DNA from 3 places in the Pantoea sp. nfd-35 genome. Region 2 is predicted to be linked to each of the others. Evidence: predicted binding sites of a transcription regulator. Region 2 holds the regulator's gene; each other region holds the start of a gene.
The links. The regulator PurR, encoded in region 2, represses purine synthesis genes. The targets are predictions, from matches to a motif close to CANGCAAACGTTTGCNTG.

Region 1: a site for PurR is predicted at 1,679-1,696, ahead of guaD (guanine deaminase). Genes of this name have one in related genera too.
Region 3: a site for PurR is predicted at 4,300-4,317, ahead of pyrC (dihydroorotase). Genes of this name have one in related genera too.

The regions. Positions count from the first base shown of each region.
Region 1 covers NZ_CP122403.1:2,207,265-2,213,697, forward strand. Annotated here, with positions in the region: gene P9J57_RS10325 (DUF1283 family protein) at 1-251, opposite strand, end outside; gene P9J57_RS10330 (YnfA family protein) at 408-734, shown strand; gene ydfG (bifunctional NADP-dependent 3-hydroxy acid dehydrogenase/3-hydroxypropionate dehydrogenase YdfG) at 763-1,509, opposite strand; gene guaD (guanine deaminase) at 1,882-3,210, shown strand; gene xdhA (xanthine dehydrogenase small subunit) at 3,207-4,646, shown strand; gene xdhB (xanthine dehydrogenase molybdopterin binding subunit) at 4,636-6,433, shown strand, end outside.
Region 2 covers NZ_CP122403.1:2,485,562-2,491,994, reverse strand. Annotated here, with positions in the region: gene punR (DNA-binding transcriptional activator PunR) at 1-780, shown strand, start outside; gene purR (HTH-type transcriptional repressor PurR) at 777-1,802, opposite strand; gene cydH (cytochrome bd-I oxidase subunit CydH) at 2,083-2,172, shown strand; gene P9J57_RS11575 (C40 family peptidase) at 2,237-3,058, opposite strand; gene P9J57_RS11570 (Grx4 family monothiol glutaredoxin) at 3,423-3,758, shown strand; gene rnt (ribonuclease T) at 3,804-4,475, opposite strand; gene gloA (lactoylglutathione lyase) at 4,595-5,002, opposite strand; gene nemA (alkene reductase) at 5,113-6,210, opposite strand; gene P9J57_RS11550 (TetR/AcrR family transcriptional regulator) at 6,257-6,433, opposite strand, start outside.
Region 3 covers NZ_CP122403.1:2,802,295-2,808,727, forward strand. Annotated here, with positions in the region: gene murJ (murein biosynthesis integral membrane protein MurJ) at 1-941, opposite strand, end outside; gene P9J57_RS13040 (Gfo/Idh/MocA family protein) at 1,062-1,982, opposite strand; gene P9J57_RS13045 (DUF480 domain-containing protein) at 1,983-2,624, opposite strand; gene rimJ (ribosomal protein S5-alanine N-acetyltransferase) at 2,640-3,230, opposite strand; gene P9J57_RS13055 (lipoprotein) at 3,664-4,227, shown strand; gene pyrC (dihydroorotase) at 4,384-5,427, shown strand; gene dinI (DNA damage-inducible protein I) at 5,490-5,735, shown strand; gene P9J57_RS13070 (hypothetical protein) at 5,881-6,153, shown strand; gene bssS (biofilm formation regulator BssS) at 6,401-6,433, shown strand, end outside.

The DNA of each region.
Region 1 (6,433 bases), 280 kb from region 2:
TTGGGTTCCCAATAGGCATTCAGATTAGCGCTCTGTTCACATTTGTCGCGCGTGTCGAATGCGCGATCGGCTTTATCGAATTCTTTCTCAACCCGGCTGTTCACTTTGTTGCGCAGCATGTGCGTATCATTCCACTGCTCTTTACTCTGACGTGCCGCTTCGTTGCTCAATGCGCTGCTGCCGTTTTCAATAATCACGTGTTCGGTGTTCGCACTGACACGCATCGCGGTGGCAGAAAGCAGGGCCACCATCAGAACCGGAACCAATTTTTTCATCGTAATATCCTTCGGTTAACACTGTTTTACTCTTGGGTAAAACTATTGCATCAAATGAGAATAGTATACCATTGCCGATTACTTGCTCACCAGCTGTGTGCATGTTGTTTACCTGTCAGAGAGATTATTGTGCTGCTTAAAACCACGCTGCTGTTTTTTATCACCGCGCTGGCGGAAATCATCGGCTGTTTTCTGCCGTGGCTGTGGCTAAAGAAGGGGGCGTCCATGTGGCTGTTGTTGCCTGCCGCATTGAGCCTCGGGTTATTTGTCTGGTTGCTGACCTTACATCCTGCGGCCAGCGGCCGGGTTTACGCGGCGTATGGCGGCGTCTATGTGCTGACGGCCATGCTTTGGCTGCGCGTGGTCGAAGGTGTCAAGCTGAGCGCATGGGACTGGAGTGGTGCGCTGATTGCGCTGAGCGGCATGCTGATTATCGTAGCGGGATGGGGCAAAGCGTAAAAGCCAGCCTTTGCGGCTGGCTTATCGGTCAGGGTTTATGCACTTTCAGCCCTGCCAGCGTCTGGCTGACAGGCATCATCTCAAGCGTATTGATGTTGACGTGCTTCGGCAGCGTGGCCACCCAGTAAACGGCTTCGGTAACGTCTTCAGGCGTCAGGGCCGTGGCGCCCTCGTAGACCTGTTCGGCCTTGCCATCGTCCCCTTTAAAGCGCACGTTAGAAAACTCCGTGCCGCCGACCAGGCCCGGCTCAATATCGGTCACACGCAGGGCCGTACCGTGTAAATCGGTGCGTAAGTTAAGGCTGAACTGGCGCACAAAGGCTTTGGTGGCGCCATAAACGTTGCCCCCGGCATAAGGCCAGCTGCCGGCAATCGAACCAATGTTGATAATGTGACCGACGTTACGCTCTACCATGGCAGGCAAAACCGCGCGCGTCATATAGACCAGCCCTTTGGTATTGGTGTCGATCATATTTTCCCAGTCGTTCACATCTGCCCGGTGCGCGGGTTCGATGCCCAACGCCAGACCGGCGTTATTCACCAGGACATCAATATTGCGCCACTCGGCAGGCAGCTGTGTGATAGCCTCTTCAATCGATGCCCGGTTACGCACATCTAACTGTACGGTATACAGATTCTCACCCAACTCCGTTTTCAGCGCCTTCAGGCGTTCAGCACGACGTCCACTGGCAATCACCTTGTGACCTGTTTCGATGAATCGGCGGGTAATGCTTTGGCCAAAACCGGCTGTGGCCCCCGTAACAAAAATAATCATCTCACTTTTCCCTCTTCCAGTTTCGTGATGTCTCCTCACCTTATCACGGCATTTTAGCCTGTGTCCGCTGAATTCCGCGGGGAGGCGCTTTTGCGCGCTTTTAGCGCACGCTGCCCCGAAATCGTGCAGAGAACGGGGCAGCAAGGTAACGTGGCAGGGGGCATTTTTACTGGCAACCGATTGCGTTGGATGAGCAACCGATTGCGTGGCGATTTTGTCAGCGAAAGCGTTGCGCAACAGGATGATATTCATAAATTATTGATAATAAAGTGATTTATCAGGTTCTGATCTGGCATGCGTCTTGCAGAGTGTTTAAAGAGAGTAGGAGATGAACAGGGCGACAACATCAGGCGCCCGGTAAGAGGAAACGATATGTCTACATGCCAGAACACGGCGATTCGTGCCAGTTTTTTTGATTTTGCCGCGGTGGCGAACGAGCCTGAGGCCATTCTGTCTCAGGCGCGTTATATCGAAGATGGTCTGCTCATTCTGCGTGAGGGCCGCGTAGTCGGTTTGCATCCCTGGTGTGATGTCAGCAGCAGTCAGGCAGCAGAGCGCGTTATCGATCTGCGCGGTAAGCTGATCCTGCCGGGTTTTGTCGACTGCCACATTCATTACCCGCAAACAGAAATGATCGGCGCCTATGGTGAGCAGCTTCTCGAATGGCTGAATCAGTATACGTTTCCGGTTGAGAGGCAGTACCGCTGTGCCGAGCATGCCGCGCAAATGTCAGCGTTTTTTCTCCATCAGCTACTGGCTAACGGCACCACCAGTGCGTTGGTTTTTGGCACGGTGCATCCGCAGTCGGTAGAGGCGCTTTTTAGCGCGGCCGAAGCGCTTGAGATGCGCATCATCGCCGGTAAAGTCATGATGGATCGCAATGCGCCTGATTACCTCACCGAAACGCCGGAAGAAAGCTATCAACATTCCCGCGATCTGATTGAGCGCTGGCACGGCCGCGGCCGACTGAGCTATGCCCTGACGCCGCGTTTTGCGCCCACCTCGTCACCCGACCTGTTAAAGAAAGTGCAGGCGCTGCGCACGGCTTACCCGGATGTCTGGCTCCACACGCACCTCAGCGAAAACCCACAGGAAGTAGCCTGGGTCAACGCGCTGTTTCCCGAACGCAATGGCTATCTGGACGTTTACCACCACTATCAGCTGACCGGCCGGCGAAGCGTCTTTGCACACTGCCTGCATCTGGAAAATCATGAATGGCAGTGTCTGCACGATACGGATTCCGCCATTGCCTTTTGCCCGACCTCAAACCTGTTTTTGGGAAGCGGCCTGTTTAATATCAAGCGCAGCTGGCAGCAGGGCATCAAAGTGGGCATCGGCACCGATGTTGGCGCCGGAACCACCTTTAATATGCTGCAAACGCTGGGCGAGGCTTACAAGGTCGGCCAGCTGCAGCAATACAGGCTGAGTGCTGCAGAAGCCTTTTACCATGCCACGCTGGGCGGGGCCCGTGCGCTGGATCTTGACCAGCACATCGGTAATTTTGCACCAGGTAAAGAAGCTGACTTTGTCGTGCTGGATCCCGCCGTATCGGCGCTGCAAAAGCTGCGTATGGGGAACTGCAAGGATATCTGGGAAAAACTGTTCGTCTTGATGACGCTGGGTGATGACAGAAACATCGTAGAGACGTGGGTTAACGGCCGACCGGTCTGGCAATCCACCACAAAGGAGAATGCCGCATGATTCAGTTTCTGCTTAACGACCAGCTCGTCACAGAAGAACGTATCGATCCCAATCTGACGGTACTCTCTTATCTGCGCACGCATCAGCGTCGCTGTGGCACCAAGGAGGGCTGTGCGTCCGGCGACTGCGGTGCCTGTAGCGTCACGCTTGGGAGCGTGGTGGACGGCAGGTTGCACTATCAGACCGTTAACAGCTGCCTGATGCTGGTCAGTGGATTACAGGGCAGGCAGCTCATCACCGTCGAAGATTTACGTGAGGGGAAAACCCTGCATCCGGCTCAGCAGGCGATGGTGGACTGTCATGGCTCGCAGTGTGGCTTCTGCACGCCGGGCTTTGTGATGTCATTGTTCAGTCTGCAAAAAAATCACAGCGACTGGGACCGGCAGCAGGCAGAGCATGCGCTGGCCGGCAACCTGTGTCGCTGCACCGGTTATCGTTCCATTATGGCGGCGGCCGAACAGTTGGTGACGCAGGCACAGCCGGACAGCTTTGATCGGTGTGAGCAGGGCGTGGTTGAGCGCCTGCGCGCGCTGGAGAATCAGGAGGTCCGGGTAATTCAGGACAAAGGCCGTCACTGTTACCTTCCCACCACCGTCGCGCAGCTCGCTGCGCTCTGTGTCGCGCACCCCGATGCCGCGTTACTGGCGGGCGGCACGGACCTGAGCCTGCTGATTACCCAACGCTACCAGGGCATTCCAGTGATGATTGCGCTGGGGCAGGTGGATGCACTGAAACACTGTTATGAGGACGACGCATCCTATCACTTAGGTGCCGCCGCCTCGCTCGACCAGATCGCAGCGTTTATGGCGACGCGCATTCCGGGAGTAACGGAGATGCTGACGCGTTTTGCCTCGCTGCAAATTCGCCAGCTTGGCACACTGGGCGGTAACCTTGCTAATGCTTCCCCGATTGGCGATGCATCGCCAACGCTGCTGGCATTAAACGCCTCTCTGCTGCTGCAGAAGGGCGACACGCAACGCACTTTGCCACTCAGCGCGTTTTTTACCGGCTACCGGCAGACCGTGCTGCAACCCGGTGAGTTTATCCATACCATCATTATTCCAAAAGTGACGGTGTCACCTGATTTTGTTGCCTGGAAGGTCTCGAAGCGGCTGGATGACGACATTTCAGCCGTGTTTGCCGCTTTCAATATCCAAACCGATAACGGCATTGTGACAGCGGCACACATTGCCTTTGGCGGGATGGCGGCAACGCCGGTGCGCGCCACAGGGTGTGAGCAGGCCATGATTGGATCGGCCTTAACCGCACAAACGATAGCCACGGCCTGTCAGGCGCTGGAAGAGACCTTTGAGCCGCTCAGCGACTTCCGCGCCAGCGCCGGTTATCGCCTGCAGGTGGCGAGCAACCTGCTGCGCCGTTACTTTTACCGTCTCAACGGATTGTCCCTGACTGAGGTAAGCCGCTATGTCCCATAATCGTCCGGCTCTGCCCGATTCAGCATTACCCATTGCTCATGCGCGCGACATCAGCAGCGGCGTGGGGCGCAGCAATAAGCATGAAAGCGCCGATAAACACGTGTCCGGCGAGGCGATATATATCGATGACAAAGCGGAGCAGCCCGGTCTGCTGCATCTCTGTCCTCGCCTGAGCGATCATGCCCATGCCCGTATCACTCACGTTGATGTCCAGCCGTGCTACGACGTTCCCGGTGTCGTCCGCGTCCTCACCTGGCAGGACGTGCCCGGCGTCAACGATGTCGGCCCGCTGCAGCCCGGCGACCCGCTGCTGGCTCAGGACTGCGTCGAATATGTTGGGCAAATTATTATTGCCGTGCTGGCCGACTCGCCGGATGCGGCCCGACAGGGCGCGATGGCGGCGGTGATCGAGTATGAGGTATTGCCCGCGCTGCTGGATGTAGAACAGGCTCTGCTGCAGGGCAGTTTTGTGCAGGAGCCCCATATCCACCAGCGCGGCGACGTCGAGGCGGCGCTGGCCCGTGCGCCGCACCGCATACAGGGCGCGTTTCATATTGGCGGGCAGGAACACTTCTATCTGGAAACCCAGACGGCCATGGTGATCCCGGGTGAGGACGACGCGCTGCAGGTGTTCTGCTCCACGCAAAACCCCACGGAGGTCCAAAAGCTGGTGGCAGAGGTCATGGGCATCAGCATGAACAAGGTCACGATTGATATGCGCCGAATGGGTGGCGGTTTTGGCGGTAAAGAAACCCAGGCGGCGGGCGTGGCCTGCCTGTGCGCCGTCGCGGCAGGCCTGACCGGCCGGGCGGTTAAAATGCGCCTGGCCCGACGCGATGACATGCGGATAACCGGCAAGCGACATCCTTTTTATGTCCGCTATGATGTGGGCGTTGAAGACGATGGCCGGTTGTGTGGGGTGAAAATCGATCTTGCCGGTAACTGCGGCTACTCGCTCGATCTGAGCGGATCGATAGTGGATCGGGCCATGTTTCATGCCGATAACGCCTACTATCTCGGTGATGCGCGCATCACCGGCTACCGCTGTCGCACCAATACCGCGTCAAATACCGCTTTTCGCGGCTTTGGCGGGCCGCAGGGCATGGTGGCGATTGAGCAGATCATGGATCACATCGCCCGCGAGCGCGGTCTGGATCCGCTTACGCTGCGAAAACGCAACTACTACGGCAAGAACGAACGCAATATCACCCATTACCATCAGCAGGTGAAAGACAACCTGCTGGATGAGATTACGGCGCAACTGGAAACCAGCAGTGACTATGATGCGCGCCGCGCGGCGATCGCAGCCTTCAATGCCAGCAGTCCCGTACTGAAACGTGGACTGGCGCTGACGCCGGTTAAATTTGGCATTTCATTTACCTCCAGCTTCCTCAATCAGGCCGGAGCGCTGATTCTGATCTATACCGACGGCACGGTGCAGCTCAACCACGGCGGAACGGAAATGGGTCAGGGGCTTAACACCAAGGTGGCACAGATTGTGGCGCAGGTGCTGCAAATCGAGGTCGATCGTATTCAGATCACCGCCACCGATACCGGGAAAGTCCCTAACACTTCGCCCACGGCGGCCTCCAGTGGCACAGATCTCAACGGCAAAGCGGCACAAAATGCCGCCGAGATATTGCGTGAGCGCATGACAACCATGCTGTGTACGCTGCACGGATGCGGGCCAGAGGCGGTGATGTTCAGTAACGGTATCGTCCGGGCTGCCGAGCACTATTACACCTTCGCCCAGGTCGCGCAGCTTGCCTGGCTGAATCAGGTACCGC
Region 2 (6,433 bases):
TGGCTGGCGGTACCGCTGTTTGAACGGCAGCACCGGGAGGTTGTTTTGACACCTGCGGGCGAACATTTTGTGCGAGAAGGCCGCAGCGTCATCAAAAAAATGGATGCCACGCGCCGTCAGTGCCAGCAACTGGCCAACGGCTGGCGAGGGCAAATCGCGATTGCGGTGGACTGCATTGTGAAACCGCACCGAACCCGTCAGTTCGTCAGGGATTTCTATCGCCACTTTCCGGATATGGAGCTTCACATCAGTTATGAAGTGTTTAACGGCGTATGGGATGCGCTGGCTGACGGAAGAGTCGAGGTCGCAATAGGCGCGACTCAGGCGATTCCGGTGGGCGGGCGGTTTGCTTTCCGCGATATGGGAACCCTGAACTGGCGCTGCATCGTCGCGCGGGAACATCCGTTAACCCAGGTCGCCCGGCTGGATGATGAGGCGTTGCGCAACTGGCCTTCGCTGGTGCTGGAAGACACCTCGCGCGCGTTACCGCGCCGTATGACCTGGGCTCTGGATAATCAACGCCGACTGGTGGTGCCTGAATGGCAGACCGGGCTGGACTGCGTCCGGGCCGGGCTGTGCGTCGCAATGGTGCCGGGGCACTTAGCCCGCCCGCTACTGGACAGCGGCGAAGTGACTGAACTTAACTTGCCCCAGCCTTTTCCAGAAAGTCCCTGCTGCGTCAGTTGGGCGGAAGATCGCGCATCACCGGCATTGGGCTGGTTGCTCAATTACCTGGGTGATGCGCAAACGCTCAATCAGGAGTGGTTGAGCGAGGATTAGCGACGGTAGTCGCGATAGGGACCGTAGCCTACAGAGCGTCGCTCAATCAGTGTCGGATGCACTTCGATGGTTTGCGACTCTTCACGCTTGCTGGTAATGCGGTCCAGCAGCATCTCCAGAGCCTTCTCCCCCAGTTGCGCTTTTGGCTGGTGCACGGTAGTCAGTGCAGGCGTGAAATAGCGTGCGTTGCGCACATTATCGTAGCCAATCACCGAAATATCCTGCGGGACGCGCAGGCCCATTTCATCGGCGGCACAGATAGCGCCCATGGCCATAATATCGCCACCGCAGAACACCGCGCTTGGGCGCTGCTTCTGCGACAGAATTTGCTGCATAGCCTGATACCCGGATTCAGGCTCGAAATCGCCCTGCACAATCCACTCTGAACGCGGCTGAATACCGGCTTCTTCCAGCGCCTTGAGGAAACCGGCATGACGGCCACCACCGGTGTTACGTTCCATTTGCCCTGGAATGGCGCCAATATCGCGATGCCCGCGTTCGATGAGGTAGCGGCCGGCCAGATAACCGCCCTGAAACGCATTATCCAGCACCGTGTCAGTAAAATCGGCACGGGATTCGCCCCAGTCCATGACCACCATGGGAATATTGCGGTTGGCTTCCAGCATTTGCAGCAAATCATCCGGGTACTCAGAACACATGACCAGCAGCCCATCGACGCGCTTCTGCGCCATCATCGAGAGGTAGGCACGCTGTTTTTGCAGGTCGTTATGCGCGTTGCCTAAAATCAGGGTGTAGCCTTTATCAAAGCAGTGATTCTCCACGGCTTCAATAATTTCAGCGAAATAGGGCGCCTCGCTGGAGGTGGCCAAAAGGCCCAGCGTTTTGGTGTGATTCACCTTCAGGCTGCGTGCTACGGCGCTGGGTGAATAATGTAATTCCCGAATCGCTTCCCAGACCGCTTCGCGGGTATCTTCTGCGACAAAGCGCGTCTTATTGATGACGTGAGAAACGGTTGTGGTAGAGACGCCTGCACGTTTCGCCACATCTTTAATTGTTGCCATGAAAATCGAACTCCCGGGCTTATCTAACCTGTTGATAAGCATGTTGTTAAACGTTTGCGTCAGCGGACGGTTATTTCTGCAAAAAAATCGTTTTTCTGACCGGTTATGGGGCATCGGGGCAGGAAATAACGGTTGAAAAGGGTGCTGACGCAACCGATGTTGCGCGCTGTTGCGCAACAAAGAGGGGATTCTAACAAGGCTGCGCGGATAAAACGAGATTTTTACCCACGCGTGTGGGAAAATGCTTAACCCCTACTAAAATTGTGCCTAAGGAGTTGTGATGAGTACCGATCTGAAACTGTCATTGATGACCACGGCGGCTGCACTGTTGATGATTATTGCGTTCAGCTTTACCGCCATTCTGAACTAATAAAAAAGCCGGGAAGGTTTCCCTGTCCCGGCTGCGTTCCGTCGGTATGACGGAGGAGTGACGTTTAGCGAACGGTTTTTGGCGTCATGACGCGACGCGCACCAATATAGTGGCGCTGCCAGTAATCTTCGCTTAACGCACTGATTTGAATGTCCTTTCCGGTACGCGGTGACTGAATAAATTTACCGTTACCCAGGTAAACACCCACGTGGTCGGCCGTGCCACGTCCGTTGATGCGGAAAAACACCAGATCGCCTTTCTCCAGCGCTTCCCGATTCACCGGCGCGGCATCCCGCAGGTGATACATTTCATTTGCAGTACGCGGAATTTTAAATTTCACCACATCTTTGTAGGCGTACCACACCAGGCCGCTGCAGTCGAAACCGGTATGCGGCGATTTTCCGCCCCACTGGTAGCGCTTGCCCAGCTGTCCCATCAGTTTTGCCATCGCCGTTTCACGTGCTTTTTGATAGCGCTGACGGTGTGCGTTGCTCATTTTGATGGTGCCGGTATCCTTGCTGTCCGCTTTCGCCACCTTCACCGCGCGTTGATGACCATAGCGTTTCTTGCTGGTGGCGTTGGCGGCCACTTTTTTGGTGAGCTTCTTGTGTGAATCAGTCGCTTTGGTCAGGGTTTTGTGAGAGGCAACCGCGTGAGAGGGATTTTTACTGGTTTTAAGCGTTTTGCTGGATTTCTGCTCTGCGGAGGAACGGCTTTTTTTCGCCGACGCTTTAACCGTGCGTCGCTTGCGCCGCTCATCTTCGCGCGCACTTTTTTTCTCTACCTTATGCAAGCTGGCCTTAACCGGCGCCTGCGGTGATGCAGAGGCGACGTTAAAGAACAGTTGCGCAAAAGCCAGAATAAGAAGCGTAATAATTGAACGCATAGTCCGTTTACTGGTTAAGCTGTCAGGTTCAACAGATATCTGACAAGGTTAAGAAAAATCTGATCAACGATCAGCGCCGAAGACATTCTAGTCCAGTTTTTTTTAAAACAGTAAGTCCTTTTTTTATTAATTAATAACTTGGGTAAAAAGCAGGCATAAATAAGCAATTTCAGCAGGTTAACTCAGCAAAATTATTGCAAATTATTAATGCATTCACCTTTTGGGTCCCGATGAGCGGGTGGATAGCGCGCAAGCGGACTTAACAAACATGGCGGTTTGCCCTAACGGGAAGAAAATCTCATTTTCAGTCCTGAAGGGAAGTCGCTACAATAAAGAAACACGAAGTGACGAATTAAGGAAGGCAATAATGAGTACTGTAGAAAAAATTCAGCGCCAGATCGCAGAAAACCCGATCCTGCTGTACATGAAAGGTTCGCCGAAACTGCCAAGCTGCGGTTTCTCTGCCCAGGCGGTTCAGGCGCTGTCTGCCTGTGGTGAGCGCTTCGCTTACGTGGATATTCTGCAGAACCCGGATATTCGCGCAGAGCTGCCAAAGTATGCTAACTGGCCAACCTTCCCTCAGCTGTGGGTCGATGGCGAACTGGTTGGCGGCTGCGACATTATTGTTGAGATGTTCCAGCGTGGCGAATTACAACCGCTGGTCAAAGAAACCGCTGAGAAGTTTAAAGAAGCGGAATAATAAAAAAGGCCGACATCGTCGGCCTTTTCTTCGTTTAACGGGCGTTTACTCCGCCGCGCCCTGATCTTCTGTTGCTTCTTCCGCTAGAGCCAGCGGCCAGCCTCCCAGACGTTTCCAGCGATTGACCAGTTCGCAGAACAGCGTGGCCGTTTGCTGCGTGTCATACAGCGCAGAGTGCGCCTGACTGCTGTCAAATTCCATCCCGGCCGCTTTGCAGGCTTTGGCCAGTACCGTCTGACCCAGCACTAACCCGCTCAGAGCGGCCGTGTCGAAAGTGGCAAAAGGATGAAACGGATTCCGTTTCAGGCTGGCGCGTTCGGCGGCGGCATTCATAAAATTAAGATCGAAGGTGGCATTATGCGCCACCATGATCGCGCGATTGCACCCGGTATCTTTAATGCCTTTGCGCACCAGTTTAAAAATGGCATGCAAGGCTTCGTATTCGCTCACCGCGCCCCGTAACGGATTGCTGGGATCGATGCCGGTAAAGGCAAGGGCTTCCGGATGCAGCAGAGCGCCGACAAAAGGTTCAACATGAAAATGCAGTGTCTGGTCGTGATGAAGCCAACCCTCGTCATCCATTTTCAGCGTAATGGCCGCGACTTCCAGCAGCGCATCGGTTTGCGCATTGAAGCCCGCCGTTTCCACATCGATAACCACGGGATAGAAACCACGAAAGCGTTGATTGAGTGCGTTGGGGGAAGACGATTCAGACATCAGGATCTCATTGCAGAAAAAGGGCAGCGCGTAGTATGCCAAAAAAGCGCCCCGTCTGCAGCAGGTACAGGTAAGGGAAGCAAGAATCAGCCCGCGTTGCGCGGGCTGATGTTGACGGCTTAGCTGCCGAGGCCGTGTCCGGCATGTTTATTTTCGATCAGTTCGATTTTATAACCGTCTGGATCTTCAACAAAGGCAATGATCGTGGTGCCACCTTTGACCGGGCCGGCTTCACGCGTCACGTTACCGCCGTCGTTACGGATGCGCTCGCAGGTTGCGGCAACATCATCAACGCCCAACGCGATGTGACCATAAGCGTTACCGAGATCGTAGCTGTCAACGCCCCAATTGTAGGTCAGCTCAATAACGGCACCTTCGCTCTCTTCGGTGTAGCCCACAAACGCCAGGGTATATTTATATTCAGCGTTTTCGCTTTGGCGCAGCAGGCGCATGCCCAGCACGCGAGTGTAAAAATCAATGGAGCGTTGCAAATCGCCAACGCGCAGCATGGTATGAAGTAAACGCATAGCTTCCTCTTTTGAAAAACGTCATCCCCGGATGACACAAACACTCAGTATAGCGACGATAATCGCCAAAGAATAACCGCAGCCGTGAAAGACTCACGGCTGCCTGCGTTTTACAGTGCAGGATAGTCAGTATAGCCTTCAGCGCCGCCACCGTAGAAGGATTCGGGACGCTGTGGATTCAGTGGTGCATCTTGTTGTAAACGCTGGGCCAGATCCGGGTTAGCGATGTAATCCCGACCAAAGGCAACGGCATCGATCAAGCCGCGGCTGATAAGATCATCCGCTTTCTCAACGGTGTAAGCGCCAGCGCCAATAATTACGCCCGGGAAGGTATCACGGACTTTCTGACGGAAGGCGTCGCTGTAAGGTGTACCGCCTGCCCAGTCAGGTTCTGACATATGCAGATAGGCAATCTTGCGTTTCGCCAGTTCAGCGATGTACCACAGTGCATCTTCTTCTTCGTTCGGGCCATTATCCAGGTTCTGGAAGCTGCCGACAGGAGAGACACGGATACCAACACGATCCGCTGACCAGTTGGCAATCGCGGCATCGACCACTTCAAGCGCAAAACGTCCGCGTTTCTCAACGCTGCCGCCGTACTCATCGGTACGCTGATTCGAGGACGGTGACAGGAACTGGTGCATCAGATAGCCGTGAGCGGAGTGCAGTTCCAGCATGTCGAAGTCTGCTTCCCGCGCATTGGCAGCGGCCTGACCAAAATCGGCAACGATTTGCTGAATTTCACTGATGCTCAGTTCGCGCGGCACTGAGGTATCTTCGCGATACACGCTGCCGTCTTCGGCACGCAGGGAGGTACGTGTGCCTGCGGGAATCGCCGAAGGCGCAACCGGCGCTTTACCTTCCGGCTGGACGCTGTTGTGTGAAATACGGCCGGTGTGCCACAGCTGTACGGCACTGTGTCCGCCTGCCTGGTGAATACCTTCGTTGATATTTTTCCACGCGGCGATTTGCGGCTGGGTGTGTAAACCCGGCGCACCCGCATAACCTTTGGCCTGGAAAGAAATCTGGGTAGCTTCGGTAATAATCAGGCCCGCCCCGGCGCGCTGACGATAGTATTCGGCCATCAACGGCGTCGGGATATCGCCTGGCTCAATGCTACGCAAGCGTGTCAGCGGGGCCATAAAGACACGATTAGGCACGGTAATTGCGCCAACTTTTAGCGGACGAAACAGCTGAGTACTCGCCATAATAACTCCTTTTAAGTAGACCGGTCGTCTACAAATTGTGGTTTTTTTAAACCAGTGGCGCTTTCAGCCACTGTTCGATGGTAATAAACGCCAGCCGCAGGGGCTGTGCCTTACGGGAAAGCTTGCTTTGCAAACTGGCACCGAGCCACAAGACATAGAGTAGCTCTGCCAGCTGTTCAGGCGGATGCGGCAATATCAGTCCTTCTTCCTGCTGTGCCGTCGT
Region 3 (6,433 bases), 320 kb from region 2:
CACAAACGCAGGCCCCAGTCCATTAAGCGTGAATACTCATCGTGATTGCCGCTGGAGAAGCTTTTCGCCAGCGACGGTAACAAGATGGTGCCCAGCGCCACGCCCAACACGCCGGAAGGAAACTCCATCAGACGATCGGCATAGTACATCCAGGAGACAGAGCCCGATACCAGGAAAGAGGCAAAAATGGTGTTGATAATCAGCGAGATTTGACTGACGGAGACGCCCAGGATGGCGGGCCCCATCTGACGCATGACGCGCCACACACCTGCATCACGCAGGTTAAGACGCGGCAGTACCAGCATGCCGAGTTTCTTGAGATGCGGTAACTGATAGCCTAACTGCAGCAGTCCACCCACGACGACGGCCCACGCCAGCGCCATCACTGGCGGATGGAAATGCGGCGCCGCAAACAGGGCAAAACCAATCATGCTGACGTTCAGCAGCGTGGGCGCAAAAGCCGGTACGGAAAAACGGTTCCAGGTGTTAAGTATTGCCCCGGCCAGGGAAGCAAGGGAGATCAACAGAATATAGGGAAAGGTGACGCGCAGCAGCGCGCTGGTCAGGGCGAATTTATCCGCCGTATCCGCGAATCCCGGCGCAGTGACCAGAATGACCCAGGGCGCGGCAACCATTCCCGCAACCGTCACAACAGCCAATGCCAGCGTCAGCAGCCCCGATACGTAGGCAACAAATAACCGCGTCGCCTCTTCTCCCTGCTTGCTCTTGTACTCGGCTAAAATAGGCACAAAAGCCTGCGAGAATGCGCCTTCCGCAAAAATGCGTCGCAGCAGATTCGGTAGTTTAAAGGCAACAAAGAAGGCATCGGTAGCCATACCGGCCCCGAATACGCGCGCCACAATGGCATCACGGGCGAAGCCCAGCACGCGGGAAAACAGCGTCATGGAACTGACCGCTGCCAGCGATTTCAACAAATTCATAATTGACGGGGCATCCTGAAAAAAATCGGCAAATGCGTGACTTAGCACGGGTTATGTCACATCTCGGCCGTTAGTCTACTGCCATCGCGCGAAATGACCAGTGCTGAGTGTTACAAGGCGTTATTCCCGTTCGGCATCGCGCCACATCGATTCGACCACGCGTTGCGCCAGCAGGGCCTGCTCGCCACTGGTCTCCGGCTTTGTCTGATTTTCGACACACTGGATAAAATGCTCTGCGGCCCCGACGAATCCGCGCTGGGCCAGATGGCTCTGCCAGGAGGGAGAAGGCGTGATCACCACCCCCGCCCCTCGCTCCACTTGCCCGTCGCGCATATCATGAATATCAATGCATCGCCCATCGCCTATGGCGCTGACGCGTTCGCGCTGGCTTCCTGCCCGACGATGCATGCTGGTCGTGACCTGCAACTGTCCGGCATTGAAATGGTGCTCCGCATACAGCATCTGTCCCTGCTCATTGGTCAAGATGTGCCCCTGACGCGGAAGCGAACGTCCCCCGGCCAGCCACAAGGCGGTGTCGACAACATGGAGATAATCATCCAGTAACGTGAAGCGCAGATCCTGTGGACCCACGCTGTCGCTGCGGTGTTTCTCAACACGCAGCGAAGCAACCGATGCCATCTCGTCTTTGAGCTGCTGATAGGCGGGCGCAAAACGGCGATTAAAGGCCACCATCAGTCGGCGCTGTTTCTTTTCGGCCAGCGTAACAAGCGCCTCGGCCTGACTCAGGTTTTCTGCCAGCGGCTTATCGACACAGACGTCTTTTCCCGCCTGCAGCAGTGCATGCACGACCTCGTAATGACTGGCCGTACTGGTATGAACAAACACGGCATCACAGGCGGCCGCCAGGGCATTCAGCGTGCTGAAACAGGGGATCCGGTAACGTTCGCACACGACCTGCGCGTTCGCCTGGTTCGGCGAAAATGCCCCCACTAACTGCCAGGCACGTGCCTGCGATAATACGGGCAGCCAGGCCTTTTGCGCGATGCCGCCTAAGCCGACAACACCAATACGAATCGTCATTTAGTGTTCTCTTTCCTGTAGCAGCGCCAGCTGCGCCTGTAAGTCTGCCACCTGCTGCTCCAGCGCGACGACGCGTTCCAGTAGGGCGACATCATGTGTGACTGCGTCAACCTGCGTCGGTGCGGGCGCTACCTCGCCGGCCAACAAGTGCATAAAGCGGCTTTCACGCTTGCCGGGCTCACGGGCCAGCCGTACAACCATCGGGCCGTCATCGCGTGACGCCAGCCCTTCCAGGGTCTGTTCGACTTCAGCCACGTCGGCAAACTCGTGCAGGCGTCCGCTTCGCGTGCGCAGTTCACCCGGCGTCTGCGCGCCGCGCAGGAACAGAAGCGTCAGAACGGCTACTTCTGCACGGCTGAGCTGCAGATGTCCAAAGGCCGAATTGCAGAAGCGCTGCTCATATTTAACGACCCGCTGGCCGAAGCCACTGTTCGCCGTCACCAGGTGTTTTTTAACCAGCTGGTCGAGCTCATTCTGGACATCGCTTTCGCTCAGTTCCATCACCGGCTCGCGGTTTGACTTCTGATTGCAGGCGTTAACCACCGCGTTCAACGAAAGCGGGTACTGTTCCGGCGTGGTCACCTGTTTTTCCAGCAGGCAACCTAACACGCGCAGAGCCTGCACCGACAAGGCTATCTTCATTTACCCCTCCTCGGGTTATCCACGACGGTTGGGCGTCCATTCTTTGCAGGTCAACGCCGTCAGGACATGATCCTGCCACTCGCCATTAATCATTAAATAATTTTTAGCATATCCCTCTTTTTCAAACCCGAGGCGCGCCAGCAGATCGCCACTACGCTGGTTGTGCGGCATATAGTTAGCCATGATGCGATGAATATACTGTTGCCGCTGCATATAACGAATCGCCGACTGCAGCGCCTCAAACATCATGCCCTGCCCCTGCCATTTTTCGCCGAGGGAATACCCAAGGTAACAGGCATGAAAGGCCCCGCGCAGGACATTGCTGAAGTTAGCCACGCCGCGTACCTCGGTTTCGTTGCTGTCCATCAACACAAAGTAGAAAGCCGATCCCTGTTTATGCATATCCGCAATCAGGCCGAGCCGCGCCTGCCAGCCAGAGGGATAACAATGGCTGTCATCGCGAACCGGTTCCCACGGCCTGAGAAAATCGCGATTTTCCGCATAGTAATCCGCTAACCGCCACGCATCGCGTTCGTGAACCAGTCTTACCACCAGCCGCTCGGTCGTGAGTCTCACCCTCAGCGCGGCAGAACGATAGCCAAACATCATCTCTCCTGAAATCCATGGCGGGAAGGAAATGCCAGTCTTTGATAACGTTCACTATAACCGTCGCCAGGTCTGCGGTAAAACGTTACGCGCGCAATCACAGACGGGCTGACCGTTTATGCTCCTGTGCGCTGACAGTGAAACCGCTCTTAACTGTTTCACTGCAGTCTGCGCGACACAAAAGACGCGTCGCGTCCCCTGTCCTGCACGTGAACAGTTGCCCTTGCTGGCATGGGTGGGTTAGCCGTCACTGATCACGATGCCTGACCTGCCGGACGAGGCCTGGCTGACCCGGCGATCGCCGGCGAAGGGCGGCCAGCCCTGCAGCGAAAGGCACGTTCGGTTACTCTAACTCAGCCCATTCCTGATGACAGACTGCACGCATTAGGGCAGGCTATGCCCTGATCTACTTTTTCATTTAAACGAGGGAATTATGAAGAAGGCTTTTCACGGGCTGATTGCCCTGTTTTTCGCGGTATTGCTGAGCGGCTGTAATCAGTTAACCCAGTACACCATCAGCGAGCAGGAGGTCAATCAGGCGCTGCAAAAACACAATAATTTCGAAAAAGACGTTGGCGTCTCAGGGCTGGTGAATGCCCATATTGTCCTGAATAACCTGACCAGTCAGATTGGTCGCGAAGAGCCGGGTAAAGTAACGTTATCAGGTAATGCGAAAATCAACGTGTCTTCGCTGTTTGGTCCACAACAGGCCGATATGCAGCTGAAGATGCGTGCGCAACCGGTGTTCGACAAACAGCAGGGTGCGATTTATCTGCGCGATATGGAAATTGTGGATGCACAGGTTCAGCCAGACAAGATGGCGTCCATCATGAAAACGCTGACGCCCTACCTGAATCAATCGCTGAAAAGCTATTTTGACCAGCAGCCTGCCTATGTGCTGAGTGCCGATCGCAGTAAAGCTGAATCGCTGGCGAAGAAATTTGCTAAAGGGTTGGAAGTGAAGCCAGGCGAGCTGGTGATCCCGTTCACCGATTAGCGCGTTCCGACAAATTTATCGCCTGCCTGATCCGCGCCTTTCGGCGCGGATTGCTTATCAGATGCAAAAACAGGTGCAAACGGTTGCCTGAGTCCTTATGCTTATAACCCGGCCTAAACACGCCATTCGTTTATCCTTCATGCCGGAGCCGTATTAATGACCGCACAACCTCAGCAACTTACTATCCGCCGCCCAGATGACTGGCATATCCATCTTCGTGATGACGAGATGCTTAAAACGGTGCTGCCTTACACCAGCGCGGTGAACGGTCGGGCTATCGTGATGCCCAACCTGGTTCCGCCGGTGGTCAGCGTCGCGGCGGGCGAAGCCTATCGCGACCGCATTCTGGCCGCGTTGCCTGACGGTCATGACTTTACCCCGCTGATGACCTGCTACCTGACCGACTCGTTAGACGCCGAAGAACTGGCGCGCGGTTACCACTCCGGCTTGTTCACTGCGGCCAAGCTCTATCCTGCCCATGCGACAACCAACTCCAGCCACGGCGTGACCAACATTGCGTCAATCGCGTCGGTGCTGGAGCGGATGCAAACGCTGGGCATGCCGCTGTTAGTGCATGGCGAGGTGACTGATTCACATATTGATATCTTTGACCGTGAAGCCCGCTTTATTGAAACGGTGATGGAACCGCTGCGTAAGCAATTCCCTGCGCTGAAAGTCGTGATGGAGCATATTACGACCAAAGATGCCGCAGACTATGTGGAAAGCGCCAATGAAAACCTGGCCGCTACCCTTACCCCCCAGCACCTGATGTTTAACCGTAACCATATGCTGGTGGGCGGAATTCGTCCGCACCTTTACTGTCTGCCCATTCTGAAGCGCAATACGCATCAGCAGGCGTTGCGCAAAGTGGTGGCCAGCGGTCATCCACGTTTCTTCCTGGGTACCGACACCGCGCCTCACCTGAGCCATCTGAAAGAGAGCAGCTGCGGCTGTGCTGGCGTATTCAATGCGCCTACCTCCCTGCCCGCTTATGCCACGGTGTTTGAGGAGATCGGTGCGCTGGCGCATTTTGAAGCGTTCTGTTCAGAGAACGGTCCCCGCTTCTATGGTCTGCCGCTGAACGAAGGCACCATCACGCTGGTGCGTGAGCCCTGGACAGTCGCAGAAACAATTGAAATGGGCTCACATCAGCTGGTGCCTTTCCTGGCCGGTGAAACGCTGAACTGGCGTGTAAAATAATTTCACTTGCCTCCGGCATATTTATACTGTAGTTATATACAGTATCTTATACGGAGGCTTTTATGCGTGTTGAAATTACCGTTGCCAAGACCCAACCTCTACCCGCTGGTGCGATAGAAGCCCTGAGCCAGGAACTGTCGCGCCGTATCGATGAACAATTCCCGCAATTCACCAATCACGTCAAAGTGCGTTACGCCACGGCTAACCAGCTGAGCGTGATGGGCGGAGATAAAGAGACGCGTGAACAAATCAGCGAAATCCTGCAACAAACGTGGGAAAGCGCTGACGACTGGTTCATTACCGATTAACCGCCACTGTGCTGTTTTTTGCCGGGTTTCGCCACCCGGTTTTTTTATCTTCATTTAAAGTCTGCCTAACCCCTCTCCCCATCTGGACTCTGAATGATCAATGTCCTATGCTGGCGCTGATCATGCATAAAAGGAGTTGCATCCCATGACTACAGATAAACCCGAAGAAGCGATGACCTTTGGCGAGTTGTTAACGCTGATTGGTGAACAGCAGCGTCGTTTAACGGTGCTGGAAAATGCGTTCTCCAGCCTGATTTTCTGTCTTGATGACCGGGCCAGTCAGTTACTGGTGCATAATCTTTCTCTTGAAGCCCAGAATCAAAACCATGATGAGCAACTGCAGCAGCAGTTTGCGCGCCTGGCCGAAACGTTACAGAAGCGCAGTGGGACAACCGGCGCGGAGACCGCCCTAATCTGACGTGCGGTTAACGCCAGTGATGAACAACTTTTACTGTTTAAATAGGACGATTACCTACCTGTCATTCTGGTATTATATCTTCTCAGCTTTACCGTTTTAGAGACAAACATTCTGCTTTCAGGCGTTCCGTGATACGTTTTAATCAGTAAATCGCTATATTGCTGTTATAATTGTTTCGCAGTGGAAATAAAAAAGCCGCATTGAACCTCATCATGCACTTCGTTTAACGAGTAATAAGGAGGTTATAATGGACAGTCGCAAAGATGTAATTCAGACCCAT